2 regions of the Marinobacter sp. V34 genome follow, and region 1 is predicted to be linked to the other one. Evidence: predicted binding sites of a transcription regulator. Region 1 holds the regulator's gene; the other holds the start of a gene.
What was found. Region 1 encodes FliA, which starts transcription of late flagellar genes. Its sites were predicted from a motif close to CTAAAGTTTNNNNNNNNNNNGCCGNTAA; they were not measured.
Positions count from the first base shown of each region.

Region 2: a site for FliA is predicted at 10,019-10,046, ahead of AC0B60_RS02905 (flagellar protein MotY). Genes of this name have one in related genera too.

Region 1 covers NZ_JBUPZY010000003.1:205,772-221,267, reverse strand. The annotation lists gene fliR (flagellar biosynthetic protein FliR) at 1-745, shown strand, start outside; gene flhB (flagellar biosynthesis protein FlhB) at 775-1,911, shown strand; gene AC0B60_RS06485 (class I SAM-dependent methyltransferase) at 1,968-2,843, opposite strand; gene AC0B60_RS06480 (uracil-xanthine permease family protein) at 2,824-4,080, opposite strand; gene upp (uracil phosphoribosyltransferase) at 4,083-4,721, opposite strand; gene flhA (flagellar biosynthesis protein FlhA) at 4,945-7,119, shown strand; gene flhF (flagellar biosynthesis protein FlhF) at 7,180-8,475, shown strand; gene AC0B60_RS06460 (MinD/ParA family protein) at 8,522-9,334, shown strand; gene AC0B60_RS06455 (RNA polymerase sigma factor FliA) at 9,365-10,096, shown strand; gene cheY (chemotaxis response regulator CheY) at 10,273-10,656, shown strand; gene AC0B60_RS06445 (protein phosphatase CheZ) at 10,677-11,465, shown strand; gene AC0B60_RS06440 (chemotaxis protein CheA) at 11,483-13,645, shown strand; gene AC0B60_RS06435 (protein-glutamate methylesterase/protein-glutamine glutaminase) at 13,678-14,826, shown strand; gene AC0B60_RS06430 (flagellar motor protein) at 14,826-15,496, shown strand, end outside.
Region 2 covers NZ_JBUPZY010000001.1:602,863-618,358, forward strand. The annotation lists gene AC0B60_RS02855 (HAMP domain-containing sensor histidine kinase) at 1-564, shown strand, start outside; tRNA gene AC0B60_RS02860 (tRNA-Arg) at 594-670, opposite strand; gene AC0B60_RS02865 (DUF488 domain-containing protein) at 758-1,126, shown strand; gene AC0B60_RS02870 (TIGR04283 family arsenosugar biosynthesis glycosyltransferase) at 1,152-1,889, shown strand; gene AC0B60_RS02875 (TIGR04282 family arsenosugar biosynthesis glycosyltransferase) at 1,873-2,511, shown strand; gene AC0B60_RS02880 (insulinase family protein) at 2,519-5,371, opposite strand; gene AC0B60_RS02885 (hypothetical protein) at 5,396-5,695, opposite strand; gene AC0B60_RS02890 (SDR family oxidoreductase) at 6,095-8,080, shown strand; gene rnt (ribonuclease T) at 8,138-8,773, opposite strand; gene pyrC (dihydroorotase) at 8,887-9,918, opposite strand; gene AC0B60_RS02905 (flagellar protein MotY) at 10,072-11,004, shown strand; gene AC0B60_RS02910 (histone deacetylase family protein) at 11,022-11,948, opposite strand; gene AC0B60_RS02915 (bifunctional acetate--CoA ligase family protein/GNAT family N-acetyltransferase) at 12,121-14,865, shown strand; gene rdgC (recombination-associated protein RdgC) at 14,876-15,496, opposite strand, start outside.

The DNA of each region.
Region 1 (15,496 bases):
GGTTGGCCAGCACCTGTGGCCTCTCTTCCGACTGGCCAGCTTCATGATGGTCATTCCCTTCATCGGTACCCAGCTGGTGCCCGGCCGTGTTCGATTGGGGCTGGCTCTGATCATCACCATATTGGTGGTTCCCATGATCCCTCCGGTACCGCAAGTGGATGCGTTCAGTGCCGATGGCGTGGTAATCACCTTGCAGCAGATCCTGATCGGCGTCGGCATGGGCTTCGCCCTCACGGCCCTGTTCCAGCTGTTCGTGGTGGCCGGGCAGATGATCGCCATGCAAATGGGTCTTGGCTTCGCCTCGATGGTGGACCCTGCCAATGGCGTCAACGTGCCGGTGTTGGCGCAAATCTACACCATCACCATCACCTTGTTGTATCTGGCGATGAACGGGCACCTGGTGGCATTTGAAGTCTTCATTGAAAGCTTCCGCACCATGCCTATTGGCCTCGAAGGTCTTGGGCAGACAGGCGTCTGGGAGCTGGCCCATCGCATCAGTTGGATATTTGCCTCCGCCTTGCTGCTGGCGCTGCCTGCGGTAACAGCCGTCTTCATCGTCAATATTTCCTTCGGCGTCATGACCCGCGCCGCGCCCCAGATGAACATCTTCGCCCTGGGTTTCCCGATTGGCCTGATTTTTGGATTGTTTTCCATTTGGGTGTTGCACGCCAATTTTCTGCCGCACTTTGATCAGTACACCCGAGAAACCTTCGAATTCATGCGAAACCTGCAGGGGCAACCGTAATCGCGGCCTTGCACTAAAGAAGACTGCCCATGGCCGAAGAGAACGACAACAGCCAGGAAAAAACCGAAGAGCCCACCCCCCGACGGCTTGAGAAAGCCAAGGAGGATGGCCAGACGGCGCGTTCCAAGGAACTGGCCACGATGGCCGTCCTGTTGGCCGGGGCTGGTGGCCTGCTGATGTTCGGAGCATCCCTTGGTGCGTCCATGGAAAGCATCATGCGGGACAGCTTTGTACTGGAGCGTTCGGCCATCTTCGATACCCGGCACATGAGCGTACAACTGATCCAGTCCGCGAAGGAAGCCGCCTTTGCGCTCGCCCCGCTTCTGGTACTGTTGCTGGTCGCTGCCATTGCAGGTTCCATCGGTATCGGTGGCCTGCTGATCAGTGGCAAGGCCATTGCCCCGAAGTTCAACCGAATGGACCCTTTCAAAGGTTTGAAACGCATGTTCTCCATGCGTTCGCTGATCGAACTGGCCAAAGCTATTTTAAAAGTGGGGTTGGTTCTGGCGATTGCCATCCTGATTCTCAATCTGCGCACTGATGATTTGCTCAGCATTTCCGAGGAGCCCGCCAGGTCTGCCATGGAACACGTTCTGTGGACGTTGGGCTGGAGCTTTTTCATCCTCGCCTGTGCCACGATTATCATCGCGTTGATCGATGTACCGTTCCAGATGTACGACCACCACAAGAAGCTGCGAATGACGTTGCAGGAGGTCAAGGATGAGTTTAAGGACACTGAGGGCAAGCCGGAAGTGAAAGGTAAGATCCGCCAGTTGCAGCGTGAGATGGCTCAGAGGCGGATGATGCAGGATGTGCCTGGGGCGGATGTGGTGATCACCAACCCAACGCATTATGCCGTAGCGTTGAAGTATGACCAGAAGAACATGGCGGCACCGATTGTGGTTGCGAAGGGGTCGGATGAGACGGCCTTTAAGATCATGGAAATTGCCCGCGAGCACAAGGTTGAGATTCTCCGCACGCCGCCTTTGACGCGGGCGGCTTATCACAATACCGAGATCGGTGGTGAGATCCCGGATGGCCTGTATATGGCGATCGCCCAGGTGCTTGCCTATGTGTTTCAGCTTCGTCAATTCCGCAAGGGACGGGGCGAGAAGCCCCAGATGCCGAAGTTTCCGATTCCTTCAGATTTGCGGCGCGATGTTTAGTTTGAGAGTCGTCTACTGTTAGCCTGCCACCACCGAAATGTCAGGCTACAAAAGGGCTAAGGCTGCGCCTCAATAACCCGAACCATAGGATCACGGCGGCTTTCCGGAATTGGAAGGTGGCCGTAAAAGTCGGCAGGGTTATGGACGGCAACGGAAGGAAAGCCGCAGTCAGTAAAATGTTCAGCGGCCTGCTGGTCGCCCAGGAAATGGAAGCTGACATCACTTCGGGTAACCGTGCTGAGCAGGCCGCCGAGGGATTTCAGGGCACCGCGTAACAGCGGCTGGCTCGGCATCAGGTAGCTTTCGGACAGATAGACCGAACCCGGGCGCTGTTGCAGGAGTGTAGCCAGGCGTTTCCAGAATTCTGAAATGACTGGCAACGAGAAGTAGCTGGTCAGTCCCTCGGTGACGACAACCACCGGTTCTTTGCTGTCGAATGCTCTCGCGAAAACCGCCTCCAGCGTCTGTTCACCGGATTCCGCCAGGATGTCGATGGGCATCACCTGATGGAGGTTGCCCAGGTGGCCGGATGTCAGGAGTCTTGCGGTTTTTTGGGTGGCCATGTCAGGGAGGTCGGCTTCCACCATGTGCAGGTGAGGGTGCCTGTCCCGCAAGCGGATACCCCGTGGCGACATTCCGCAGGCGATTTCCAGTACCTGGGTGGCGCCGCGGTCTAGGGCCTGTTCGATCAGGTGATCGATGATCAGGTGTCGCTGCAGCAGGAAGGTGCGGATGTTGCCGCCGATGAGTGTTTTGCTGCCGACCTCGAAGGGCGTCATCAGGTGATACAACCAGCGCCCCTGGTCAGTCAAAAGCACTTTGTCGGAGAGGCCGTACCGGTGCCATACGGCACCGGTATATAGGGCGGTAAAGCTGATGCCGGAGCTGTCAGCCGTTTTCATTGGCATGCCGTCAGTGGGTGTCTTTCTCATGGATTCTTGCGCCCCATGCTTCGCCTTTGCCTGGCAGGACCAGGTTGAGGGCTATGGCGACCACTGCGCAAAGGGCGATGCCTTCCAGATTACCAATCGCCATGCCGCCGATACCGAAGACCAGGGTGACAGCAACGATCACCAGGTTGCGTGCCTGCGACAGGTCGACCTGGTGGCGGATCAGGGTATTCAGGCCCACGACGGCGATGGAGCCGAACAGCAGGCAAAGGATACCGCCCATGACAGGCGCTGGTATAGTTTGGAGCGCGGCACCGAATTTGCCGATGAAAGCCAGCACGATGGCAATGCACGCCGCCCAGATCATGACTTTCGGGTTAAAGTTTTTGGTCAGCACTACGGCGCCCGTGACTTCGGAGTAGGTGGTGTTGGGCGGGCCACCAAGGGCTGAGGCGGCGCTGGTGGCCAGGCCGTCGCCCAGGAGGGTGCGGTGCAGGCCGGGTTTCTCCAGATAGTTTTTGCGGGTGACGGTACCGATGGCAAGGATATCGCCAATGTGTTCAATGGCCGGTGCGATGGCTACCGGAATCATGAACAGGATGGCTGCCCAACTGAACTCCGGCGCCACAAAATTGGGAATGGCGAACCAGGGCGCGTTGGTGATGGGTGACAGGTCCACGATGCCGGCAAAGGCCGACAGTATGTACCCGACAATAATACCGAACATGATCGGAATCAGGCGGAAGATACCGCTGGACCAGACAGCCATAACGACCGTCACGGCCAGGGAGATCATCGCAATCCAGATGGCAGTGTCGTAGGGCACCAGTTGTTGCGCACCGTCACCGGTGCGGCCAGAAGCCATGTGGACGGCAACCGGCGCCAAGCCAAGGCCGATCACCATAATAACCGGGCCGATGACCACAGGGGGCAACAGGCGGGTGATGAAACCGGTACCGCGCAGGCGCACCGCGCCGCTCAGTATTATATAAAGGATGCCCGCGGCCATCAGGCCACCGAGTGTTTCTTCAAGGCCGAAGCGGCCCTTGGCGGCAATGATCGGAGCGATAAAGGCGAAGGATGAGGCCAGGAAAATGGGAATCTGGCCGCCGGTGACAATATGGAAAATAAGGGTGCCAATGCCTGCGGTGAACAGTGCAACGTTGGGATCGAGGCCGGTAATCAGAGGCATCAGTACCAATGCGCCAAAAGCCACCAGCAGCATTTGTGAGCCGGCAATGGCCTGTTTCCAGACCGGGTCGGTGCTATGGTCCTGCATGGTTAGACGTCCTTCTGCTTGGTGCCGAAGATTTTGTCGCCGGCGTCGCCGAGCCCGGGAAGGATATAGCCTTTCTCGTTCAGCCTTTCATCGATTGATGCGGTATAGATCGACACATCAGGATGTTTCTCCAGCACCTTTTCCACGCCTTCCGGCGCTGCGACCAAAACCAGGGCGCGGATCTCGTTGCTACCGGCTTTCTTCAGCAGGTCGATGGTGGAGATCATGGAACCGCCGGTGGCCAGCATGGGGTCGATGATCATCGCCATGCGCTCATCGAGTTCACCTACCAGCTTCTCAAGATAGGTGCTGGCTTCCAGGGTTTCCTCGTTGCGCACCTGGCCGACAACGCTGACCCGGGCACCGGGAATCAGGGTGAGTACGCCGTCCAGCATACCCAAGCCGGCCCGCAGAATCGGTACGATGGTGATCTTCTTGCCCTGGATCTGTTCAATCTCCACCGGGCCGGCCCAGCCTTCAATGGTTTTCTTCTGCAGTGAAAAATCCTTGGTGGCCTCGTACGTCAACAGAGCACCTACTTCCTGAGCCAGTTCCCGGAAATTTTTGGTGCTGATGTCTGAGCGGCGCATCAGGCCGAGTTTATGGCGGATAAGGGGGTGCTTGACCTCGTGAATTGGCATGGGCTCACCTTTGCGTCTGGGTCGATGATTTGATTGGGCGCAGTAAAGACGCCAGCAAATGGCGCAAGGATACCGTATCTGGCCGAATCCGTCAGGCGCGGTGAGAAGAAAAGCCGTTAGGGGTGGTACGGATCTTGCGAATACCCCTTCAAACGATGCGTCTGCGTCAAAAAAACGACCCGCATAACCCTGCGGTTAACCGCCAATCGGAGAGTTTCCCGGCATGGACCGAGCGCTAGTCCTCAATAATGTCAAATCCCTGACGCGGGGTAATATCGGCATTCCCGTGATGTTGATGGGATTGCTCGGCATGATGATTCTGCCCATGCCGGCGTTCATGTTGGACGTGTTCTTCACCTTCAACATCACCTTGTCGATCGTGATCCTGCTGGTGTGTGTCTACGCCTTGCGGCCGATGGAGTTTGCCTCCTTTCCGACAGTTTTGTTGGTGGCAACATTGTTGAGGCTGGCGCTCAACGTTGCCTCCACGCGGATTGTTCTGCTCAACGGCCATGAGGGCGGTGATGCGGCCGGTAAGGTGATCGAATCGTTCGGCGCGGTCCTCATCGGCGGTAACTACGCGGTTGGCCTTGTCGTCTTCGCCATCCTCATGATCATCAACTTCCTGGTGGTGACCAAAGGTGCCGGCCGAGTGTCGGAAGTCAGCGCGCGTTTCACCCTGGATGCCATGCCGGGTAAGCAGATGGCCATCGATGCCGACCTCAATGCCGGTCTTATCAACCAGGAAGAAGCCAAGCATCGCCGGGCTGAAATCGCCCAGGAGGCCGATTTCTACGGCTCCATGGACGGCGCCAGTAAATTCGTCAAGGGCGACGCCATCGCCGGCCTGTTGATCCTGGCCATTAACCTGATCGGTGGCATTGCCATCGGTATGCTTCAGCACGGTCTCGATTTTGGTACCGCTACACAGAACTATGCACTACTGACCATTGGTGACGGCCTGGTGGCACAGATTCCGTCACTGCTGCTGTCGACGTCTGCAGCGATCATGGTTACCCGGGTAACGTCCAGCCAGGACATGGGCGGGCAGATACTGCAACAAATGTTCAATGCCCCCAAGGCGCTGGGTATCGCGGCCGTTATCCTCATCATTCTTGGCCTGATTCCTGGCATGCCGCACGTGGCATTCCTTGGTCTGGGTGCGATTGCAGGTGGTATTGCCTGGTACATATGGCAACAGGAACGCCAGACCGTCGAGGAGGATGGTGTGTTCCCGGTCCGGGGCGGCGGTGCCCGCCCGGCAGGCCCGGGGCGCGACCTGCCGCCCGGTGGTGAGGGCGGTGAACACAGTGCCCAGCTGCCGCCGCCGGGGGAGACCCGGGAGCTCGGTTGGGACGATGTGGCCACCGTGGATATTGTGGGCCTGGAGGTGGGCTACCGCCTGATTCCGCTGGTGGATAAATCCCAGGGCGGTCAGCTTCTCAGTCGCATCAAGGGGGTTCGTAAAAAGCTCTCACAGGATCTGGGCTTCCTTATGCCCTCGGTCCATATCCGCGACAACCTCGACCTTATGCCCAACGTTTACCGAATCACCCTGATGGGCGTCACCATTGCCGAGGCAGAAATTCACCCGGACCGTGAACTGGCGATTGACCCCGGTCAGGTATTCGGCAAGATCGAGGGAATAGAGGGCAAAGACCCGGCCTTCGGCCTGGATGCCAGCTGGATCGAGCCGGACAAGAAAGATCAGGCACAGACCCTTGGGTATACCGTCGTGGACGCCAGTACTGTCGTGGCGACACACCTTAATCAGATCCTCCAGAAACACGCCCACGAACTGCTTGGCCATGAGGAAGTCCAGAAATGGCTGGACCAGCTCGAGAAAGTGTCGCCAAAGCTGGCGGAAGAATTGGTGCCTACCACCGTTTCCATCAGCCTGTTGTTGAAGGTGTTGCAGAACCTGTTGAAAGAGGAAGTACCGATCCGCGACATGCGGTCTATCGCGGAGGCCATTGTCAACGTCCATCCGAAGAGCCAGGACCCGAAACTGCTGACCACGGTTGCCCGCCAGTCGCTGCGCCGGATGATTGTTCAGAGTATCTGTGGCAACGACGCAGAGATTCCGGTGATTACTCTGGACCCGGACTTGGAACAGTTATTGCTAAAGTCTATGCAACAGAGTCAACAATCCGGCGGTCAGGAAGACATCGGGCTGGTATTGGAGCCGAATATGGTTGAGAAGCTCCAACGGTCGCTCCAGGACAGCGTCCAGCGCCAGGAGATGCTGGGCAAGCCGGCGATTCTACTGGTTTCCGGGCCCTTGCGCCCGGTGCTGGCGAAGTTTGCCAGCTACGGAGTAGAGCGCCTGCACGTGCTGTCGTACCAGGAAATTCCGGATAACAAACAGATCACTATTGTCGCATCCGTCGGTCAGTAAAGGCCGCGGCTGGAAAGGCGGAAGGCGCTGGAAAGTGCTGACCGGGGAGGAGTCATCATTATGAAAGTAAAGCGGTTTTTTGCCCAAAGCATGGCAGAGGCACTGCGTCAGGTGCGGGATCAGATGGGGCCCGATGCCGTAATCCTTTCCAATCGTCGTGTGGATGGTGGTGTCGAAATTGTGACAGCGCTCGATTATGACGAAAACATGGCGCGTCAGCGCCTCGGTGATGCGGCACGGGAAGCCACCAATGGCTCACGGCTCGCCGAGTTGCAGGCGGAACAGCATCGCCGCCTGGAGGACGAGCTCGGCCGCTCCCGGGATCGTATTCGGGAAGTGCGGGAAAAGCGCGCGACCTATGGCAACGCGGTCTCGGGTGGGGAATTCGGCCACGCAGGCCTGTCGAAAGAATCGCTTGCCGATGGCGACATAATGGTTGAAGAGCCAACAGCTGCCAGCGCCGCCTATTCCGGTGAGCTGGCGCAAATGCGCGCGGAAATCAGTTCCCTTCGCGATCTGGTCAGTGCCCGGAACGGCGGTGAACCTGAACAAACAGCGGTGAACGCAGTACAGAAGAGGCTGTCTGAAAAGTTGCAGGAATTCGGTCTCGGACTGGAGCTTGCCAATTCTCTGTCCCGGCGTCACCGTGCAGGGCGGCTCGAGGATGGCTGGAAGCAGTCTCTGAAAATGTTGGCCGCCGGAGTCAAGACCGCGCGCACGGAGTGGGCGGAAGAGGGCGGTGTCTATGCCCTGGTGGGACCAACCGGGTCCGGCAAGACGACGACCATCGGCAAGCTGGCCGCGCATTACGTGCTGCGCCACGGCCCCGACTCCCTGGCACTGGTCACCACCGATCGCTATCGGGTCGCGGCTCATGAGCAACTATTCGTGTTCGGGCGCATACTGAACGTTCCGGTGCGGGTCGTGGACGAAACACATTCCCTGGATGACATACTGGACGAGCTGTCGGACCGCCACCTGGTGTTGATTGACACCGCAGGCCTGACCAGTACCGACAAGGGCTACGAAGAGCAGCTCATGGAGCTGGCTCGCAGTCACCACCGGATTCGAACCCATCTGGTGGTTTCGGCCACCAGTCAGCCGCGCATCATGAAATCCGTCTGGCATTGCTATAAGATGGCAAATCTTACGGGTTGTGTGATGACCAAAATCGATGAAGCACTGACCCTGGGTGAATCGCTGGGATTCGTCATGGAAACGGGATTGCCGGTGGCGTATTACACCGACGGGCAGAAAATCCCGGAAGACCTGCACCACGCTGAGTCCATTCCGCTGGTGCGGTTGGCCGTGGAGAGGCTGAAGAAACTCCAGCAGCAACAGGCAGTCGCTGTTTAAAAACAACACAGCCTGCGGTTAAACGCGGCAAGAGATCAGAGTCAGTATGAGCAAACCACATCCGGTACAGGTGATTGCCGTTTCCGGCGGGAAAGGGGGCGTTGGCAAGAGTAACGTTTCAGTGAACCTTGGCATCGCACTCGCGCAAATGGGACGTCGGGTGGTGCTGCTAGACGCCGACCTGGGCCTTGCCAACATTGACGTGCTTCTGGGTATTACCTCCAATCGCAATATCCAGGACGTGATTGCCGGTGAATGTGACCTGCGGGACGTGCTGGTCAATGGCCCCGGTGGTATCAAAATCGTCCCTGCCTCCTCGGGAACTCAGCGTATGACCCAGCTTTCCACCCTGGAGCATGCTGGCCTGATCAATGCTTTCAGTGAGCTCGGCGACCAGATCGATGTGCTGATTGTTGATACCGCTGCGGGTATTTCCGAGTCGGTGGTCAGCTTCCTCCGAGCCTCACAGGAACTATTGCTGGTCGTCTGTGATGAACCTACCTCTATTACCGACGCCTACGCTCTTATAAAGCTTATGAACCGGGATTACGGTACCAACCGCTTCCGTATACTGGCTAATCAGGTCAGGAATGAGCAGGAAGGTCGCCATTTGTTTGAAAAACTGACCCGGGTTACCGAGCGCTTTCTTGATGTGGCACTACAATATGTGGGTATGGTGCCGTATGACGAGGCCGTAAAAAAGGCGGTACAGCGCCAGCGTGCCGTGTTGGATGCCTATCCGCGAGCAAAAGCGTCGTTGGCGATCAAGAGCCTTGCGGAGAAAGTGGATAGCTGGCCGCTGCCATCGTCGCCCCGGGGACATCTGGAATTCTTTGTGGAGCGGCTCGTCGAAGTCTGATTTTGATCCTGTCACTGAATAGCCGGATACATGACATTGGCGAAAGAACTTGGAATCTACAACCGGACGGGTACACGAGGACCTTCCCAACTCGTTGAGGAGCAGGCCCCGCTGGTCAAAAAAATAGCGCTTCACCTCATGGCGCGGCTGCCGGCATCTGTCCAGCTGGATGATCTTATGCAGGCAGGCATGATTGGCTTGTTGGAAGCTGCACAGCGATACAGTTCCGACAAGGGGGCTACCTTTGAGACCTACGCCGGTATCCGGATCCGCGGAGCCATGGTGGATGAAATTCGCAAGGGTGATTGGGTCCCCCGATCCGTCCACAGGAACTCCCGCCGCATTGCCAAAGCCATCAAGGCTGTCGAGGACCGCCTGGGCCGGGAAGCTCAAGACTCGGAAGTGGCCGAGGAGCTTGGGTTGGACCTCGACGAATACTATTCCTCTCTGAGCGATGCCAACAGTGGCCGACTTTTTAGTCTGGATGAGCTCAATGAATCCGGCGAGCTGCCGATAGAAGAAACAGAGGACAGTGATAACCCATTGGATGGTCTGGCGTCTGACAATTTCCGGAAGAGCCTGGCCACTGCGATTGGTGACCTGCCCGAGCGAGAAAAGCTGGTGCTCAGCCTTTATTACCAGGAAGAGCTGAACCTGAAGGAAATAGGCGCTGTGTTGGGTGTTAGTGAAAGTCGGGTCAGCCAGATTCACAGCCAGGCCGCGCTCCGTCTGCGGGGGCGTCTTACTGGTTGGCAGAGCTGAACAGGCCGCCAGTCACGTTGAACGGCGTTGCCAGGCATTCTTTACTGTAGCCTTTTGGTAACCGGTGCTTTACAACCGGCCCAAAGGTCACACAATAAGCGGTTAAACTACCGGCCTGCTAGACTGTGAGCCGGAAGCCAAAAACGAATTCCGGGCGTTTTTAACTGGAGGTCCCATTGGACAAGAATATGAAAATCCTGATTGTGGATGACTTCTCCACAATGCGACGGATCATTAAGAACCTGCTTCGCGATCTCGGTTTTACCAATACTGACGAAGCAGACGATGGCAATACGGCACTGCCGATGCTCAGGAGCGGCAAATACGATTTTCTGGTAACCGATTGGAATATGCCAGGGATGTCCGGGCTCGATCTGCTCAAGGAGGTCCGTGCCGATGACAGCCTGAAAACCCTGCCTGTGCTCATGGTGACCGCCGAAGCGAAGCGCGACCAGATCGTCGCCGCTGCGCAAGCCGGCGTGAACGGCTATGTGGTCAAGCCCTTCACGGCTGCCGTACTCAAGGAGAAGATTGAGAAAATCTTCGAACGCATCCAGTAATCAGAGGTCGGACGGCTCCCATGAGCAATAGCAAAAAAGACCAACAGGGGCTCGACCCGGAGGTTACGGAGAAACTCCGCAGCCAGGCGGCCGAACTGCTTGAGCAGGTCAATGCCGGCGACTATGGCCGTGCGATGAGCCTGATCAATGAGCTGAGCGAGGTCAGGGACCAGAGCCTGTATCGGGAAGTCGGCCGATTGACCCGCAGCCTCCATGAGGCAATCCGAAATTTCCAGGTCGATCCCCGGAACGACGAACAGTCAGAAGCTCTGTCGAAGATGACCGATGCCTCGGATCGTCTGGAATACGTGGTTCAGATGACCGGCAAAGCAGCCAATCGGACCATGGATCTGGTTGAGGAGGCTATGCCCAAGGCCAGCGCCCTCCGTGATGAGGCCGCCGAGCTGAGAGACCAGTGGCAGAAACTTCGCCGCCGTGAGATGGCCCCGGCGGAATTCCGTGAGCTCTATGCCCGTATCGACACATTTTTCGTAACCCTGAATACCGATGCCGGGGCGATGTACGACAACCTGTCGGAAATTCTCCTGGCCCAGGATTTTCAGGACCTCACAGGACAGGTGATCCAAAAGGTCACCACTCTGGTTAAAGAGGTGGAAGAACATCTGTTGAGCCTGGTAGTGATGGCGAGCCATGTGGACCAGATGACCGGCACCGTGCATGAACTGGAAGAACGGGAAAAGATATCGGCGGAACAGGGTGTCGGTCCACAGATCAAGGCCGAAGAACGCGAAGACGTAGTATCGGGGCAGGACGATGTTGATGATCTTCTGTCCAGTCTCGGTTTCTGAGTAAAAGAGGGTAACGCATGGCGCTTGATGCCGATGAAGAGATCCTGCAGGACTTCCTTGTTGAAGCAGGCGAGATACTCGAAAAGCTGTCGGAGCAACTGGTCGACCTGGAACAAAACCCGGACGACAGTGATCTGCTCAACGCCATCTTCCGGGGCTTTCACACCGTAAAGGGCGGTGCCGGGTTTCTGCAGCTCGATGCCTTGGTGAACTGCTGCCATTCCGCGGAAAACGTCTTCGATATCCTGCGCAACCACAAGCGCAAAGTGGATTCCGAGTTGATGGACGTGGTGCTGGAAGCCTTGGATCACGTCAATGCCATGTTTGAACAGGTTCGCCATCACGAAGAACCGACTCCAGCTCCCGAGGAACTGATCGCAGCTCTGGACGCACTGGCGCAGCCGGCAGGGGAGTCGGCGCCAGCAAACGCAGCGGTCGCTCGCGAAGAACAATACGAGAGCGATGAAGCCAGTTCCGGTGACGATGGCGGTGATATTACCGACGATGAATTCGAGCGGTTGCTGGATGCCCTGGAAGAGGAAAAGACCGGCGCTCCGGTTTCCAGCGGCGACAGCAATGAGCCTTCCGGTGATGAGGGCGGGAGCGGAGACGACATCTCCGATGATGAATTCGAGGCCCTGCTCGACCAGTTGCACGGAAAGGGTCAGTTTTCAGGCCCACCTGAATCCAGCAAGGAAGTCCCTGACAGTCAGGATACATCGGCTGGCAACGTTGCCAGCGATGAGGCCGGTGACAGCAAGGGTGGCGGCGACCTGATTTCGGACGACGAGTTCGAAAAGTTGCTGGATGACCTGCATGGTAAGGGCGGTAGCCCCACGGCAGAAACTGCCGAATCGGCCCCTGCGCCTGCTGCGAAGCAGCCTGCCGCCAAACCTGCCAGTGCCAAGACTGACAAGCCCGCCCAATCGGCTGGTAAACCCGAAAAAGCCCCTGCGGAGAATGGCAAGGCAGGCGTAACACCTGCGATGCCGGCACGGGACGCCAATGCGCCGGTTGCCGAAACCTCGGTACGGGTGGACACCAAACGCCTGGACGACATCATGAACATGGTGGGTGAGCTGGTGCTGGTGCGTAACCGGTTACAGCGTCTGGGTGCCCAGAGTGAAGACGAGCATATGCACAAGGCTGTCTCCAATCTGGACGTGGTCACCACCGACCTCCAGGCCGCAGTGATGGCAACGCGGATGCAGCCCATCAAGAAAGTGTTTGGCCGCTTCCCGCGGGTGGTTCGCGATCTGGCCCGCAGCCTGAAAAAAGAAATCAACCTTGAGATGCACGGCGAAGAGACCGACCTGGACAAAAACCTGGTGGAGGCGCTGTCCGATCCTCTGGTCCACCTTGTTCGCAACTCGGTTGATCACGGTATAGAAGCACCCGATGTTCGTGAAAAGGCGGGCAAGCCTCGTCAGGGCCGTGTCACTCTGTCTGCCGAGCAGGAAGGGGATCACATCCTGTTGTCCATCGAAGACGACGGTGCCGGCATGGATCCGGATGTGCTGCGCCGAAAAGCAGTTGAAAAGGGCATCTATGAACAGGACGCCGCCGATCGGCTGACCAACACCGAGTGCTACAACCTGATTTTCGCCGCCGGGTTCTCCACCAAGGACCAGATATCCGACGTGTCCGGTCGCGGTGTCGGCATGGACGTGGTGAAAACCAAGATCAGCCAGCTTAACGGGCAGCTGAGCGTGGAGTCGGAGCTGGGTAAGGGCTCACGCATCGTCATCAAAGTACCGCTGACCCTGGCCATCATGCCTACCCTGATGATCATGCTTGGCGACCAGTCCTTTGCGCTGCCGTTGGTGAACGTGGTTGAGATCTTCCATCTGGACCTCAGCAAGAAGAACATTGTGGATGGACGCGAATGCATCGTGGTTCGAGACAAGGTCTTCCCGTTGTTTCACATCAAGCGATGGCTGATCAAAGGCGCAGCCGGGCAGCCGGAACCGGAAAATGCCCACGTGGTTATCGTGGCCATGGGCACGCGGCGCGTCGGTTTTGTGGTGGACCAGTTGATCGGGCAGGAAGAGGTGGTGATCAAGCCCCTGGGCCGGGCCCTGCAGGGAACGCCGGGTATGGCGGGTGCAACCATCACTGGCGATGGTCGTATTGCACTCATAATTGATGTTCCGAGCCTGCTTCAGAACTACGGAAAATAACGTTGCGGCAGGCCCAGGTTTAGGAGAAATGGATGACGGTTTCTGTCCTGGTCGTTGATGATTCAGGTTTTTTCCGCAAGCGACTGACGGAAATCCTGACCGCTTCCGGTCAGATCAAGGTGATTGGGGTGGCTACCAACGGGCGTGAAGGTGTCGAGCTGGCTGAAAAGCTGAGGCCTGATGTCATTACCATGGACTACGAGATGCCCGTCATGGACGGTATCAGCGCCGTCCGTGAGATCATGAAGCGACACCCAGCGCCGGTATTGATGTTCTCATCCCTGACTTACGAGGGTGCCCGGGTGACCCTGGATGCCCTTGAGGCAGGTGCCGTTGATTTCCTGCCCAAGAATTTTGAGGAAATCGCCCGGGATTCCAGCCAGCTTCAGAAAATACTCATTGAGCGTGTGCTGGATGTTGCTGGCAGTCGCCCAGGTGCAAAACCGTCTGCGCCGCCTCCTGCGACACCCCCGGCGCCTTCGTCCCGTAGCCCGGCACCGGCAAGACGCAGCGTGCCGGAACGGCCGGCGACACCAGATAGACCTTCTCGCAGCAGCTCCCCTGAGCCTGAAGCACCGGTTCGTCGTTCGATTCGCCGTGGGCCTGCGAAACACTACAGTGTGGTTGCCATCGGCACGTCAACCGGCGGCCCGGTGGCCTTGCAACGTGTACTGATGGCATTACCGGCCGGGTTTCCCGCGCCTGTGGTTCTCGTTCAGCATATGCCAGCCAGTTTTACCCCGGCGTTTGCCGAACGGCTGAACAAACTATGCCAGATTGAGGTGCGCCAGGCGGAAGACGGAGAAATGCTGAAGCCGGGCGTCGCGCTGCTTGCCCCCGGGGGCAAGCAGATGATGATTGAAAACCGGGGTGGCCAGGGCAGAGTCAGGATTCTTCCCGGAGATGACCGGCTTAACTACAAGCCCTGCGTGGATGTGACTTTCGGCTCCCTGGCCAGGAGTTTTCCCGGAAAGACCCTGGGGCTGATCCTCACGGGTATGGGGTCGGATGGAAAGGAAGGCTGTCGCCTTATGAAACAGTCCGGCTCCGATATCTGGTCCCAGGACGAAAAAACGTCGGTGATTTACGGTATGCCCATGGCCGTGGCCAAGGCCGGGTTGTCTGACGAAATCCTCGCGCTTGATGACATTGGTCCCCGCCTGACAGATGGGGTTAGCTGATGGATATTCTCAGCCTGCTGGGCGTCATTCTGGCCTTTGTGGCGATTCTCGGTGGAAACCTGTTGGAAGGCGGTGCCGTCAGCTCGCTGTTCAATGGCCCGGCCGCGCTGATCGTCATTGGTGGTACGCTCGCAGCCACTATCCTCCAGACCTCCTGGCCGCTGTTAAAGCGGGCCTTTTCCCAGGTGCGCTGGGTGTTCTTTCCGCCTTATATCAGCCTGGAAGATGGTATTGGCAAGGTTATTGACTGGAGCGTCAAGGCCCGTAAGCAGGGTCTGCTGGGGCTGGAAGGGTTGGCTGAGAAAGAATCTGAACGCTTTGCCCGTAAGGGGCTGCAACTGCTGGTGGACGGTGCTGAGACAGAAACCATTCGCAGCATCATGGAGGTGGACCTGGAGTCCCGTGAACAGAGGGATCTGGAGTCCGCTCGGGTGTTTGAGGCCATGGGTGGCTATTCGCCCACCATTGGCATCATCGGCGCGGTGATGGGGCTGATTCAGGTGATGACCAACCTCGAAGACCCCCAGTCACTGGGCAGCGGTATCGCCACCGCGTTTGTGGCCACCATCTACGGTGTGGCGCTGGCCAACCTGCTGTTCTTCCCGGTTGCCAACAAGCTGCGTGGCATTCTGCGGGAACGCACCCGTTATGAAGACATGATGATCGACGG
Region 2 (15,496 bases), on a different contig from region 1:
TCGAACATCGAGCTACACCGAAAGCTAACTCAAACGCGAGAAAAGTTAGCGGACGAGCAAAGCATCGTCGATCGTATCGACCGCGCCAGTCTGACTATGAAGCATCTAACTGAAACGCTGCTCTGGCTGAATCATGAACCGGACGCCCCGCTTCAGTCCGAGGTAGTCGATCTGTCAGAGTTGGTGCGCGAGTTGTCGGCCGAGATGACGTATCTTTTGGCCGGCAAACCGGTGACTACAGAAATCAGTACCTTGCCATATAGTTGCTCTGTGCCTTTGGTGCCCGCACGTATCATTCTGGGCAACCTCATCCGAAATGCTTTCCAGCACTGTTGGGAGGGCACCGTTGTAATTGAACAGCAGGAAGGCAGGGTTACGATCAGCAATCCGGTAGAACCAGATGCACAAAACCCTTCCCCGGCATCGTCAGAAAATACGGGTTACGGCCTGGGGCTGGAGCTGACAGCAAGCCTCAGTCAAAGAATCGGATGGCATTACACATCGAGCCGCGAGGGCAACTATCATCGCGTTGTTGTTGAGATTGGAACTAAAACGGTTGGTTGAGACGGTTTGGGTAGATGTGGAAGGATGGCTGGTACCCCCGGCAGGACTCGAACCTGCTACCTTCCCCTTAGGAGGGGGACGCTCTATCCAGATGAGCTACGGGGGCTAATCGTCAGAAGGCGGGTATGATAGCGGGCTCGGTGAAGTGTCTCAAGGGCCTGCGGGATTACTTCCGGAATAGAAGGAGAACGCAATGGCAGAAATTCGACTGAAGCGAGCTTATGATGAGCCAGCTCGATCAGACGGACCAAGGCTGTTGGTCGATCGTGTGTGGCCCAGGGGCGTTGCCAAGGAGCAGGCTAACCTGGCTGAGTGGCTTAAAGGTTTGGCGCCTTCCACAGAGCTTCGAAAATGGTTCGGTCACGACCCAGCCAAATGGGAAGGGTTTTTGGAAAAGTATCTGCAGGAACTGGCGTCGGCCGATAATGCAGATCTGAATGCTCTGGCCTCCTATGTTGATAAGCACGATCGAATCACGCTGGTATTTGCGGCCAAAGATACAGATCATAATAATGCGGTAGCGTTGAAACAGTTTATTGAAACGAAGCAGTTACCAGCCTAGTCAGTCACCGGGGATACCAATCGCATTGAAGACAGCATTACACCAATCTTCAGAACCGTCACCGCTGCGCGTGAGTTGCATTGTGCCGGTATGGCAGGAAGCGGGTGCTATTCGCGACACTTTGAATCATTTGCAGCCACTCAGGGCGGCGGGCCATGAAGTGATTGTGGTGGACGGTGGCAGTGATGATGGCACCGTAAGGCTGGCGGAGGGGCATTGTGATCGGGTTATCCAGTCGAAGCTCGGGCGGGCTGCGCAAATGAACGCGGGAGCGCAGGCTGCCAATGGCGATGTTTTGCTGTTCCTGCATGCGGACACCCGCCTACCGGATTCCGCTCTGGCGGCGCTGGAGCAATTCCAGTTCAATCGCAAAGCATGGGGGCGATTCAATGTACGCCTCAGCGGTCAGCGTATGGTCTTCCGGGTGATTGCATGGTTTATGAATCAACGCTCCTGGCTGACGGGCATCGCCACGGGTGACCAGGCGTTATTCGTGCGTCGGCCGGTGTTTGAGGCCTTGCGCGGATTTGAAGAGATTCCGCTGATGGAGGATGTGGAGCTATCCTCCCGGTTGAGACTGGTGTCACGACCGTTTCGCATTACCGATCCTGTGGTTACGGACAGTCGTCGCTGGGAACAGCAGGGCGCCTGGCGTACCATCCTGCTGATGTGGCGGTTGCGCTGGCGCTATTGGCGCGGCGACTCGCCGGAAACCCTTGTCGCTTTCTATCAATCGGATGTTCGTAATGCCCGCAAGTCCTGATGCTTCTGCGTTGGTTATGCAGTTCTCCAAATGGCCGGAAGCGGGCAGGGTGAAAACCCGTCTGATGCCGGAACTCGGCGCCAATGGCGCGATGGCGGCGCACGTCAGGCTCAGCCTGGCGGTGCTCGACAATCTGGTTGCCAGTGGTTATACCGTCCGCTTCCTGTGGGACCGGGCGTTAAAGAATGCGCCGGAAGGTGCCACGCCGGTTCTGGAGCGACTTGACGTCCATGGTGTTGAGCAGTCCCTGCAGGAAGGTGATGTACTGGGAGAGCGCATGTCGCGGGCGCTTGAATCGGCGTTGCGTGGGTTTGGTAAGGCGATGATCGTGGGCAGCGATTGCCCGTCGGTGGATGCGGAGTATGTGCGTCTGGCCGTGGCGGCACTGGATGAGGTTGATGTGGCGCTAGGGCCATCGGAGGACGGAGGCTATGTCCTTATTGGTGCGCGCCGGGTAATCCCTGGCATGCTGGCCGACGTGGCATGGGGGACGGACAGGGCTTTGTCGCAAACCTGTGACCGTCTTGCGCAGGCGGATGTGTCGTTCAGGTTGCTGCCACAAAAGTGGGATGTGGACGAGCCTGAAGACTGGCACCGATTTATTGGCCAGTCTTCAGGTTGAAGGCCGGTCAGGCGTCTGGAACACCGCCTCGTTGCAGTAGCTGTTCAACCATGTTGGGTTGGTCTTTGGCCTCTGCTGCAGTGAACACCCGCAGTGCCTGTTTACGTTCAATGACCTGTTTTTGCAGGGTGTTGACCAAGGCTTCCCGGGTAACGTCTTTGATGGCGTTCGCCAGTTTCTCACGGGAGTTGAAATCGGTCTCGCCCCGGTCGATTTCCCGCCAGTAACGTTCCGAAATTTCGCCCAATTGCCGATCCTGCTCCATCAATTTGCTGATCACAGCCTGTTTCTCGCGTGTCAGATCCTTCTCTGAGAGGTTGGACAGGGTGTCCTTGAACGCTTTGGAAAATTCCCGCACAGCCTGATCGATCTCGTCGCCGCTGGCCCCCGGAGACTGAACCACAAAGCCCAACGCTGGCGTCTCCAGCATTTCGAATGGAGTGGCGTAGACGATATAACCAAGTTGGCGGTTGGTGCGCAGCTCTTCATAGAACGGGCTGCTGATGATCTGGCCCAGCAGGCGGAAAACGGCACGCTCTTTAAAGCCAGTGTTATCGCCCTGAACATACAGTGTGTAGCCGGTGTCCGGATGGTCTACTTCCATCGGCAACACGGTTTCACCGTCCGGAACGGCGCGAACGTGGCTGCGTTCTACCGTTGTCAGATCACTGTCGTCCAGCACCATGGCGCGGATACGGTGGGTGAGGTTAAGGGCAGAGGCTTGCGTCATGTTGCCATGGGCCAGTAATACTGGGTCAACCTGGGATACAAACGCTTCGGCAAAGGATTTGAGCTCATCCAGCGTAACGTCCCTGGCGGCCTTGAGCTTCTCTTCCGTGCTCCAGGCGCCTTCGATCAGCAGGCTCTGGATGAATCCCGAAGTCTGCTGGGCCGGGCGTTCCTTTGCCTTGTTCTGAAGCCCATCAATCATGTTCTGGCGCGCAATGCGAAAACGCTGCTCGGTGAGCGTGGGGTCCGCCACTTGGGTAAGGATACGGGCCATCAGAGTGTGCAATTTGTCGCTGTAACCGCCAACGCGGATGGTGATGCCCCGGAGGTGAGGATAGATGCTGTAATCCAGCCCCGCTAACTGGGCGGGATAGGCCCAGGCGTTCACGTTGGTATTGATGGCATCCACCAGCAATGAAGACAACACATTGCTGCGGGCAGATGCCCGTGTCGCCGGGGTTCGCAGGCTGAGGTACACGTTGGCCTTAGGGGTTTCAAACCGGGTGTCCCGGGCGTACCAGACGTCCATGCCGCTGATGGTGCCCATGGCGACGGGCTGCTCCATGGTTGCGCCATCGATCATGCCGAGTTCTTCGGGAATAAAGGGGTTTTCGAGCGGCAGAGCCAGCCTTGTCACCATGCGGTTGTCGTCCCGAGGCTGAAGGTCCGGGGTGTTGAGCGTCTTCAGTTTCCAGGCGGCGTCGTACCACTGGGTCAGGTTGGGGTTCTCAAGGTTGGGCTCTGTTTCCAGGACGGATACCAGCACGTTATCCGTGGTAAGACGGTCCAGAATGCTCCGATACTGATCAGGTGCGTAGCTCTCCATCATCCACGGCGCTTGCAGGACGTCTTCCGGCGCCACGTGCCGCATCTGCATGGACAGGTGCATCACTTCCTGCACGGGCTGGCTTTTTTCCCGGAACCGGAAATCGATCTGAGCCAGTTGTTTCATCTCTTCGAAGCGGGTCCGGGAGATGCCTTCCTCGCGTACCTTGTCGATGTAGGCAAAGGTCAGTTCGAGGATGTTTTCCTGCTTTTCAAGGCCTTCCGGCGTCAGCGCCATGTTCAGTTCCAGGGTGGCCTCCTGGCCGGTATCCATGCCGTTACCAGCTGACAGGCTTTCCACCAGGCCGGCCTTTTTCAGCACATCAAACAGGCTGCCCGGGCCTTCGTGGCCTAACAGGCTGGCGACGTAGTTGGCTGGCTTGTCGCGGTAATGGTCTTCCTGGGACGGAATGGGGAAGGTCAGCGTCAGGTTGCGGATATCCTTCAGCGCATCGGCGTGCACCCGGGCGGGCAGGGTGTCCGGGCTGAATAGCGGCTCGCTGTGAACCTTTGCATTCAGGTTGCGGTTTTCGATGCGATCGAAGCGACCCCGTACCATGGCTTCGAGCTGGTCCAGCGATTGCGGGCCGTAGACGGCGAGTGCCATCAGGTTGGCCGAATAATGGGTTTTCCAGAAGTCGATCAGGTCCGGGCGTAGAGGTCGCTCTTCGGTGTTCTCCAGGGTGGTCAGGTTACCCACGGCAAACTGGTGAAAAGCATGGTCAGGATTGCTGACGGCCTTTTTGACGGAGTAGAAGCGGCGGCTGTCGTCTTTCTGTTTCGCGCTGTACTCTGAGTGTACGGCGCGGCGTTCGCGATCCACCAGTTCCGGTGTGAACAGCGGTGCTGAAAATTGCTCGGCGAAGCGATCCAGGGCATCTTTCAGGTGCTCGGCTTGTACGTCAAAGAAGTAGTTGGTGTCCTGAAACGCGGTAAACGCGTTGTGGCTGCCACCATGGCTTTTGATGAACTGCTGGTACTCGCCAGGGTCGGGGTACTTTTCCGTGCCCAGGAACAGCATGTGTTCAAGGAAGTGAGAAAGGCCTTCGCGGTTGGCAGGGTCATCGCCACTGCCGACGGCGACGTTCATGGATGCTGCGGCTTTGTCGGAGCCCGGCGCGGAAATCAGTAGCACCCGAAGCTGGTTGTCCAATTGCACATAACGGTAAAGGTTGTCGTCGTTCGGGCTCTTTATGGGCGATTGGCCCGCGAGGGCAACCGAACTGAAGACTACTATCAGCGCCAGAAGAAATCCTTGCTTCAGGCCAAGGAAACCTTGGGCAAATCCAGGGATGCCAGGGTGCATACAGTCTCTCTTTGCGTTGAAACGTTAGTGAATCAGTGCGTTACGGGTGCTTTCCGGTTGTTGATCCAGGGTTTTCTTCGCCAGGCTGGCGGCAGCATCCGCATCGAGTTGGCCCGAGGCAATGCGCTCAAGAACCGTCCCCATCACCGCGACGGACTGGCGATAATCCGCGAATTCGGCCTGGAAGGCGTGGTCAATGGCCTGATACACCGCCTGGATTTTCTGTTCCCGGCTGCCGGCGTCGGCAGCTGTGTCGTTGATGGCCTTCAAGCAGGCACGTGCAATGGCAATGTAGCGTTCAGCGTTGGGGTCGTCTTTGTTCATGTTCCGGGTTCCGAAGTGCGGGAAGTGTAGAAAGTGTAGAAAGTGTAGAGACAGAAACTGCCGTTGATGGTTCCGATTATGTCACTGCAACCGTCAGGTTTCATTTCCTTCCGGTAATGGTAGGGATTTGCGGGCAGCCTGCCCACCTTGTGCTAGTCTCAATTTCAGCGTGTCGGTTAACCGAGCAGGTTCCGGCGTGTATTGCATGCATGAACTAGAGTAAACACTCTAACTAAAACAAGAGTTTACAGAGCAATTGCTCTAAAAAAGTTCGATACATGAGTGTTGCAATTAAGTACAATGCCGGCGTGCATCAGCCATATAAGACTTTGGTCTAATATGGCTGATGGCAACAAAGGAAAAAGACAACAACTGAGCAACAAGCAGGGTGGACTATCAATGAATTACTTTCTGACGGGTGGCACCGGATTTATCGGCCGTTTTCTCGTTGAAAAACTGCTGGCTCGCGGTGGCACAGTGCATGTACTGGTGCGCGAGCAATCACAGGGCAAACTGGACCAGCTCAGGGAGCGCTGGGGCGCGGACGAGTCCAGGGTGAAAGCAGTGATCGGCGACCTTACCAGCCCGAATCTGGGCATCGACGCCAAGACGATGAAATCGCTCAAGGGTAACATTGACCATTTCTTCCATCTTGCTGCGGTATACGACATGGGGGCGGACGAAAAGTCCCAGCAGGCCACCAACATTGAGGGCACCCACAGTGCCGTCAATGCGGCAGCGGCCATGGAAGCCGGCTGCTTCCATCATGTTTCCTCCATCGCGGCGGCTGGCCTGTTCAAGGGCACGTTCCGCGAGGACATGTTCGAGGAAGCTGAAAAGCTCGACCATCCCTACCTGCTGACCAAGCACGAGTCTGAAAAGGTGGTTCGCGAGAGCTGCACCGTTCCGTTCCGGATTTACCGTCCGGGTATGGTGGTTGGCCACTCAAAGACCGGGGAGATGGACAAGGTCGATGGGCCCTATTACTTCTTCAAGATGATCCAGAAAATCCGCCACGCACTGCCCCAGTGGGTGCCGACGATTGGCATCGAGGGTGGACGCCTGAACGTTGTACCGGTGGATTTTGTGGTGAACGCCATGGACCACATCGCGCACCTTGAAGGCGAGGACGGTAACTGCTTCCACCTTGTGGATTCTGACCCCTACAAAGTGGGAGAGATTCTCAATATCTTCTCCGAAGCTGGTCATGCACCCCGTATGGCGATGCGGATCGATTCCCGCATGTTCGGGTTTGTACCACCGTTTATCCGCCAGAGCCTGAAGAATCTGCCGCCCGTTAAACGCCTGACAACGGCATTGCTTGACGACATGGGTATTCCACCCTCTGTGTTGTCGTTCATCAATTACCCCACGCGGTTTGACGCCCGCGAGACGGAGCGGGTCCTTAAGGATACCGGCATCGAAGTGCCGCGCCTGGAAAGCTACGCTGCGGTGCTGTGGGACTTCTGGGAGCGCAACCTGGACCCCGACCTGTTCAAGGATCGCACTCTGCGTGGCACGGTGGAAGGAAAGGTCTGTGTGATCACCGGTGGGACTTCTGGTATCGGCCTGGCGACGGCCGAAAAGCTGGCGGATGCCGGTGCCGTCCTGGTGATTGGCGCGCGTAAGAAAGAACGCCTGATGGAAGTGGCTGCGGCACTGGAAGCCCGTGGGGGCAATGTTCATGCCTATCAGTGTGATTTCGCCGACATGGATGACTGTGACCGCTTCGTAAAAACGGTGCTGGACAATCACGGCCATGTGGACGTGCTGGTCAACAATGCTGGCCGTTCCATTCGTCGCTCACTGGCGCTGTCGTTCGACCGCTTTCACGATTTCGAGCGTACCATGCAGCTGAACTACTTCGGCTCCGTTCGCCTGATCATGGGCTTTGCACCGGCTATGCTGGAACGTCGTCGCGGCCACGTGGTCAATATTTCGTCCATCGGTGTGTTGACCAACGCGCCCCGTTTCTCGGCCTACGTCGCGTCCAAATCAGCGCTGGATACATTCAGCCGTTGTGCGGCAGCGGAATGGTCGGACCGCAACGTGACCTTCACCACCATTAACATGCCGCTGGTGAAAACGCCGATGATCGCGCCCACCAAAATCTATGACTCGGTGCCCACGCTGACGCCGGACGAGGCGGCGGAAATGGTGGCTGACGCCATCGTGTATCGTCCCAAGCGCATCGCCACGCGTCTGGGGATTTTCGCTCAGGTCATGCAAGCGCTGGCGCCGAAGATGGGTGAGATCGTGATGAACACCGGTTACCGCATGTTCCCGGATTCTCCGGCCGCTGCCGGCAGCCGTTCCGGCGAGAAGCCAAAAGTCTCCTCCGAGCAGGTGGCCTTTGCTGCGATCATGCGGGGTATCTACTGGTAACATTGCCCCTGAAGACCAGAAAACCCCGCTTCGAGCGGGGTTTTTTGTGGTTGTCTATCAAGGCGCCTGTTCAGTGTCGTCTGGTACCGGTGGCGGTGGAAAACCACCGATTTCGCGCCAGCGATTGACGATGCCACAGAACAGATCGGCGGTTTTCTCAGCATCATAGGCAGCCGAGTGCGCTTCCTTGTTGCTGAATGGAATGCCTGCCAGCTTGCAGGCCTGGGCCAAGACGGTATGGCCGTAGGCCAGACCAGCCAGCGTTGCCGTGTCGAAGGTGGAAAACGGGTGAAACGGGTTGCGGCGGATGTCCGAACGCAGGGCAGCGGCGAACACAAAGTTGTGGTCAAAGGTCGCGTTGTGGCCAACGAGCACGGCTCGTTTGCAATCGTGGGCTTTGACCGCCTTGCGGATGGGCCCGAAAACCTCGCTCATACCCTCACGCTCCGGAACGGCTTCCCGCTCCGGGTTCCACGGGTCGATACCGGTGAAGTCCAGCGCAGATTGTTCCAGGTTGGCGCCTTCGAATGGGTCGATCTGCTGCACGTGGGTTTCAGCCCGTTTCAACCAGCCGTCGTCGTCCATTGTCAGTATGACCGCAGCAATTTCCAGTAGGGCATCCTTCTCAGGATTGAAACCACCGGTTTCCACATCCACCACAACCGGCAGGAAACCACGGAAGCGGCGGGACATGGGATGCGGTTCTTTATGTTCTTCAGTCACTTAAACTCCCGGAGCGTCTGGCCAGGGTCACAGGCCTGGTAAAGGAACGATTGATGATAAGGATCGGTTGGTCGGAGTGGTGTTCAGGCAAGCCGCCATCTCAGGCTTTCTCCTGCCTTCAAAGGGACAATGGTACCGTCAGCCAGAGGCAGTTCGTCGGGCATATCCCAGGATTCTTTCACCAGCGTGATGGTATCGCTGTTTCTGGGCAGGCCATAGAAGTCAGCGCCATTGAAGCTGGCAAAGGCTTCCAGTTTGTCCAGTACGCCCAGGTCCTCGAAAATTTCCGCATACAGGGGCATGGCACTGTATGCGGAGTAGCAGCCTGCGCAGCCACAGGCGGTTTCCTTTTTGTCTTTTGAGTGCGGCGCCGAGTCCGTTCCCAGGAAGAAACGAGGGTCACCGCTGACCACCGCATCCCGTAACGCCTGTTGGTGTCGGTTGCGCTTGAGGATGGGCAGGCAATACAGGTGAGGGCGAATGCCGCCGACCAGCATGTGGTTACGATTGTACATCAGGTGTTGCGGCGTGATGGTGGCACCCAGGTTGTTTCCGTCATGGTCACGTACGAATTCGGCCGAATCGGCGGTGGTGATGTGCTCCAGCACCACCCGCAAATCCGGAAACGCTTCCATGGTGGGCGCCAGTACGCGCTTGAGGAAGATCTTCTCCCGGTCGAAGATGTCGATGTCCGCGTCGGTGACTTCGCCGTGGACCAGCAACAGCATGCCGCAATCACTCATGGCCTCCAGCACCGGATAGATGTTGCGGATGTCGGTCACACCGGATGCGGAGTTGGTGGTGGCGCCGGCTGGATACAGTTTGGCGGCAACCACGCCCGCGGACTTGGCTTCCCTGACTTGCTCAGGCGTAGTGGCTTCCGTGAGGTAGAGCGTCATCAGCGGGTCAAAGTCGGTGTCGCCGGCAGCGGCCAGTATCCTGCTGCGGTAGGCCATGGCCTGTTCAGCCTCCGTCACCGGTGGCGCCAGGTTCGGCATGATGATGGCGCGGCCAAAGCAGCGGGCGGTAGCGGGTACTACGTCCTGGAGAATGTCGCCGTCCCGTACGTGGAGGTGCCAGTCGTCAGGACGGGTGATGATCAGTTGTTCGGTCATTTACGGTTCCGGGATGTGCTGGGGCCGGTCAAACGTGAACCCCTGGAAAATTCTGGCGAAATTATATCAGAAGCCGACAGCGATTGTTTTGGCGGGTGCCCTAAAGAAAGGCCAGATTCAGCCGTTACAAGAGTAGTGAATCTTTTCTGACGGATGGATGGTATGGCACGAATTTTCGCCTTCCTGCGTGGTGCAGTGATTTCCAGTGCGATTGGTGTACTGATGGCAGGCTCTGTCGCGGCGCAGGCCGCCACCTTTGGCGCAGGTATCGAGAACAGCCAGTGGTACCTGTCGGAGTCCGTGTTCGAGTGCACTCTGGTGCACCAGGTCCCGGGCTACGGTCGTGCCGTATTCCGCCATAAGGCGGGTGAGTCGCTGTCCTTTTTCCTGGAGTCGGAAACGCCGCTCATGCGTCCAGGTCAGGCTCAGTTGGTGATGGAAGCGCCATCCTGGCGCCCGGGAATCGCCCCACGTCCCCTTGGTCGGGTAAATGTGGACGACAGTCGTCGACCGGTGATGCTTGAATCTCGTCTGGCCATGGTGCTTGTCCAAAGCTTGCTGGAGGGGATGGACCCAACGGTTACGCGCGAATCCTGGTACGACGGCAACCCGGTTCGAGTGAAAGTGTCCAACATTAACTTTGCGGGCCAGTTCTCCGGTTATCGCAACTGTACTGCCGGTCTGTTGCCGGTGAACTACGATCAGATCAAGCGTTCCCGCATTTCTTTTGCGTCGGGCAGCACCAGCCTGTCCGACGCTGACCGGCGGTTCCTCGACAACATTGTGATTTACGTCCAGGCGGATTCCACGGTGGAGAGAGTGTTCGTGGATGGCCATACCGACAGCAGCGGCAGCCGGATCGACAATCGTGCGTTGTCGGAAGAGAGGGCCAATGCGGTAGCGGACTACCTGATAGGGCAGGGCATCGATGCAGATTCCGTAACGACTAGAGCTCACGCGGACCAGTACCCGGTATCACGCCGCCCGGCGGACAACCGGCGCACGACGATTCGCCTTCAGCGGGAAGGCGAGCGGCCGGACCTGCAACAAGCCAATGGCTATGAGGCCGCAACACCAAATACCTGACGTTGCGCGCGGTATTTTCAGTGGATGGCGTTGAGTACCTCGAGGTGAGCGTTGACACTCTCTGCCAGCGCCCTCAAATGATAGCCGCCCTCCAGGGTTGAGATAACACGGTCGTTGGCATGGTCGCGAGCCACGCTGGTGATCATTTCCGTCAACCAACGGTAATCCGATACTTCCAGATTTAGCTCCGCCATTGGGTCCAGCAGGTGGCCGTCAAAGCCGGCGGAGATCAGCACCAGTTGCGGGCGGAAGTCCTGTAGCCGTTTCAGCCACGCCGCTTCCACGATCTTTCGGTATTCGTTCGCTGGCGAGCCTGCCTGGATGGGCGTATTGATGATATTTTCGGCCTGACGATGCACGTGGGAATGCGGGTAGAACGGGTGCTGGAAACTGGAACACATCAGGATGCGTTCATCGCCGCCCACGATGTCCACCGTGCCGTTGCCCTGGTGAACATCGAAATCAATGATCGCTACCCGCTCCAACTGGTGAAAGTTCAGGGCCCGCATAGCGGCCAGCGCGATGTTGTTGTAGAAGCAGAAACCCATGGATTTACTGCGTTCGGCATGGTGCCCTGGTGGCCTGGCGCACACAAACGCGTTGGTAAGCTGGCTACTGAGCACCATATCGACCGCTTCAATACTGGCGCCAGCGGCGAGGCGGGCGGCTCTCAGGGTGTCAGGCATCATGGCAGTGTCGGGGTCGGTATACACCCGTCCCCTGGTGGGTTGCATCAGATCAAGTTGGTTCAGGTAGCGTTCGGGGTGCACGGTCAGTAACTGGTCCCGAGTGGCTTCGTCGGGCCGCACCCAGTCGAGGTCTTGCCCCAGGCCGGTGTCGGCCAGGTAACTGGTGATGGCTGCAAGTCGCTCCGGGCACTCAGGGTGCTCCGCGCCCATATTGTGTTTCATGCAGTCGTCGTGAGAGAAAAATCCCGTTGTCATACTGGTTCCGAACGCTCTGGCCGTGCTTGTATTTTGTCCAATATTATCAGGGATAGAGTGGGCTTTCTGCGTTTCTTTGGTCTTATAGCGGCGATAGCCGTTTTACATCGCCAGGCAAGCGCCTAAGATAAGGTGTACGCACGCCCGGTCGACCCGAATCAAGGAGTGAAGTTTGAGCACCCGTTATCTGGAAAGCCTTTTCAACCCTTCCTCTATTGTGGTTATCGGCGCCTCGGAACGGGCAGATAATCTGGGCGGCATGGTGCTTCGAAACCTGTTGGGGGGTGGTTATCCCGGTCAGTTGATGGTGGTCAACCAGAACGATTACGACAACGTCCATGGTGTGTCCTGCGTCAAAAAGGTATCCCGCATGGGATTCAGCCCCGACCTGGCGATTATCTGTACACCCCCGGATACTGTGCCGAAGATGATCAAGCGATTGGGGGAGGCAGGCGTTCGTACGGCCATTGTGATGACTGGAGGCATGTCCAGAAGCCACAGCAAAACCGGCCAGCCCCTGATGTATTCGGTCCGCGATGCTGCCCGGGAAACCGGTATCCGGGTACTTGGCCCTAATACCATCGGGTTGATGGTGCCAGCTCGCAGCTTGAATGCCACGTATGCGCATATGGGGGCTATTCCCGGAAAGGTGGCGTTTGTGGGCCAATCCGGCACCATCGCCAGTTCGGTCATTGATTGGGCGTTCGCCCGGGGTGTGGGTTTTTCCTACTTCCTGACACTGGGCGATGGGATGGATATCGACCATGACGACCTGATCGACTATCTGGCACAGGACAGCCAGACCCGCGCAATATTGCTGCACATTGAGAACATCCCCAACCCCCGCCGCTTTATGTCCGCCGTACGTGTGGCCTCCCGCACCAAGCCGGTGATTGCAGTGAAAAGTGGCCGTGTGCCGGAGTCCGAGTGGTTCCCTCACGAGCTGCCTGCAGGGCTGACACAGAGTGATCCCATATACGATGCCATGCTCCAGCGTGCCGGTGTGCTGCGTGTGGATGGATTGGGGCAGATGTTCGATGCGCTGGAAACTCTGACGCGAATGAGGCCCCTGAGGCGCGAAACCCTGGCTATTATGGCCAACGGTGTCGGGCCGGGAGTGCTGGCGGTGGACCGGTTGGCATATCTGGGTGGTGAGCTGGCGAAGCTGTCAGGCAAGTCGATTGATTCGCTGGCGGAACTTCTGCCACCGTACTGGACCCGAAAGAACCCGATAGACCTCGGTTATGCCGCCTCGCCGGAGCTCTACGCTCAAGCCATCAAAATTCTTGCCAAAGACCCTGAAGTGGCCAACGTTCTGGTGATGTACGCTCCCAGCCTGACTGAGGACAGCCTGCGGATTGCCGATGCTGTGGTACAGGCGGTCAAGGGTACGCGTCTTAATGTGTTCACCTGCTGGCTGGGGCAAAGTACGGTGCTGGATGCCCGCGATGAGTTTTATCGGGCGGGCGTACCCTCGTTCTTCAACCCCGAGAAGGCCGTTATGGCGTTCATGCAGCATGTGCGACACCAGCGTGTGCAGCGGCTGCTGACGGAAACGCCGGAGTCTTTTACCGACCACCTGGCCGACCACACCCAAACACGGCGTATCGTAGTGAATGCCATTCGCTCCGGTCGGGCGCATCTGTCCAATCAGGAGGCCCGCGACGTGATCCGGAATTACGGCATTAACGCCGTAGAGACCATGTATTGCGACGATATGGAGGAAGTGCTGGAAGTCTTCGCCGTCGAGCGTCGTCCTGTGGACATCACGCTGATCCATGAACAGGCCTGTCATCCACTCGTGGAGCTCAGTCCGGGACAGCGTCGTTACAAGGGCACGGTTCAGAAACTGAATAGCGAGGGGGCGATTATGGATTCCTGTCGCTTCCTGATGGACGAATACCAGAAACATTACCCTGACAGCGGATTTCTGGGGTTTGCGGTGCAGCGCTCTTACCAGCATGTTGGTGGCATCGAATTCAGTGTGGGGATCACCCGGGATAAGTTATTTGGGCCGTTGGTGGTTTGCGGCGCTTCCGGGGCGCATATCAACGTAATGACGGATCGGCAGATTGCGTTGCCACCGTTGAATATGGTGCTGGCCAGGGAGCTATTGCGGCGCACCTACATGTACAAGTTGCTGAAAGAACATAGCCTGAAGCCCGAGGAGGATATTCGCGCTGTTTCGGAAACCCTGGTGACCCTGTCCCAGATTGTGATCGATATTCCTGAGATTCGCGGGCTGGAGATCTCACCACTGTTGTTCAACGATCAGGGCACGGTTGCAGTGAACGTGGCGATCGACCTGGCGGATAAGCCGGGGCGGCCGATTATCCAGCCGTACCCCAGGGAGCTGGAGGAGTGGATCGTGCTGCCGAAGTCCGGGCGCCGTGTGATCATTCGCCCGGTGCTAGCGGAAGACGAACCAGCTCATCGTGCGTTCCATGAGCTTCAGTCTCCGGAGTCCATCCGTTACCGTTTTTTCCAGTACCGCAAGCACTTCTCCCGTGAAGACGTGGCCCAGATGGTGCAAATCGACTACGACCGGGAAATGGTCTTTATTGCCAACGCGCCAAGGGAGGACGGCGAGGGGGAAGAGACCCTGGGAACGGTGCGAACCTGGACCGATGCCGACAACCTGCGCTGTGAGTTCGCGGTGATGGTGCATGACAGGATGAAAGGCGAAGGACTGGGTGTGGCCCTGATGCAGAAGATGATCGACTATTGCCGTGCCAAGGGCACGGTGGAGATGGTGGGTGATGTGTTACCGGACAATCGCCCCATGCTGCAACTGGCCGAGCATTTGGGCTTCGAGATCCACTACAACTCGGAAGAGGAAGTGATGGACCTCACCCTGGTGCTGAATGAGCCGGAGAAAGACTGGCAGCGGGAGCGTCTGGAACAGACGTCCCACTGAGTTTTTGGGTTCAGCTTTCTTCCACAATGGCGGAACGGTCTTCGCCGCCCAGGGCTTCCAGAAGGCCGGGAATCAGCCTGGCCAGTTCCAGAGTCATCAGCGAAAATGCCGCGTCGAAGCGCGCTGCGGCATCATCTGCATCCACATCGTCCAGCTTTTCCTGAAGGGTGTCGCCGAATTTCAGGCGACGGATGCCCAGTTCCTCGTCCAGCACGAATGACAGGCTGTCGTCCCAGGTAACAGACAGCTTGGTGACTTGCATGCCGGCGTCCAGATGACTGCGGATTTCATCGCCCTGAAGATCCAGGCCTTTGCAGCGCACCACGCCACCGTCTTCGGAGGTATCTTTCAGCTCGCACTCATTACCCAGCTCGATGCTCGCGGGTAGGTCGATGGACTCGTTCAACCAGCCGGTGAAGGTGAAGGCGGGTGCCTGCTCCACGGCTGGCGGGCGAACGGGCAGGGAACCCAGGCTTTTGCGAAGCGTTGAGGCGAGATCTTCCGCCTGTTTGGAGGAGCCTGCGTCAACCACGAGTACACCGTCTGCCGGTGCAAGATACGCGTAGCAGCGACGGTTCTTGGAAAATGCCCTGGGCAGCATTTCCAGCATCACTTCTTCTTTCAATTCGTC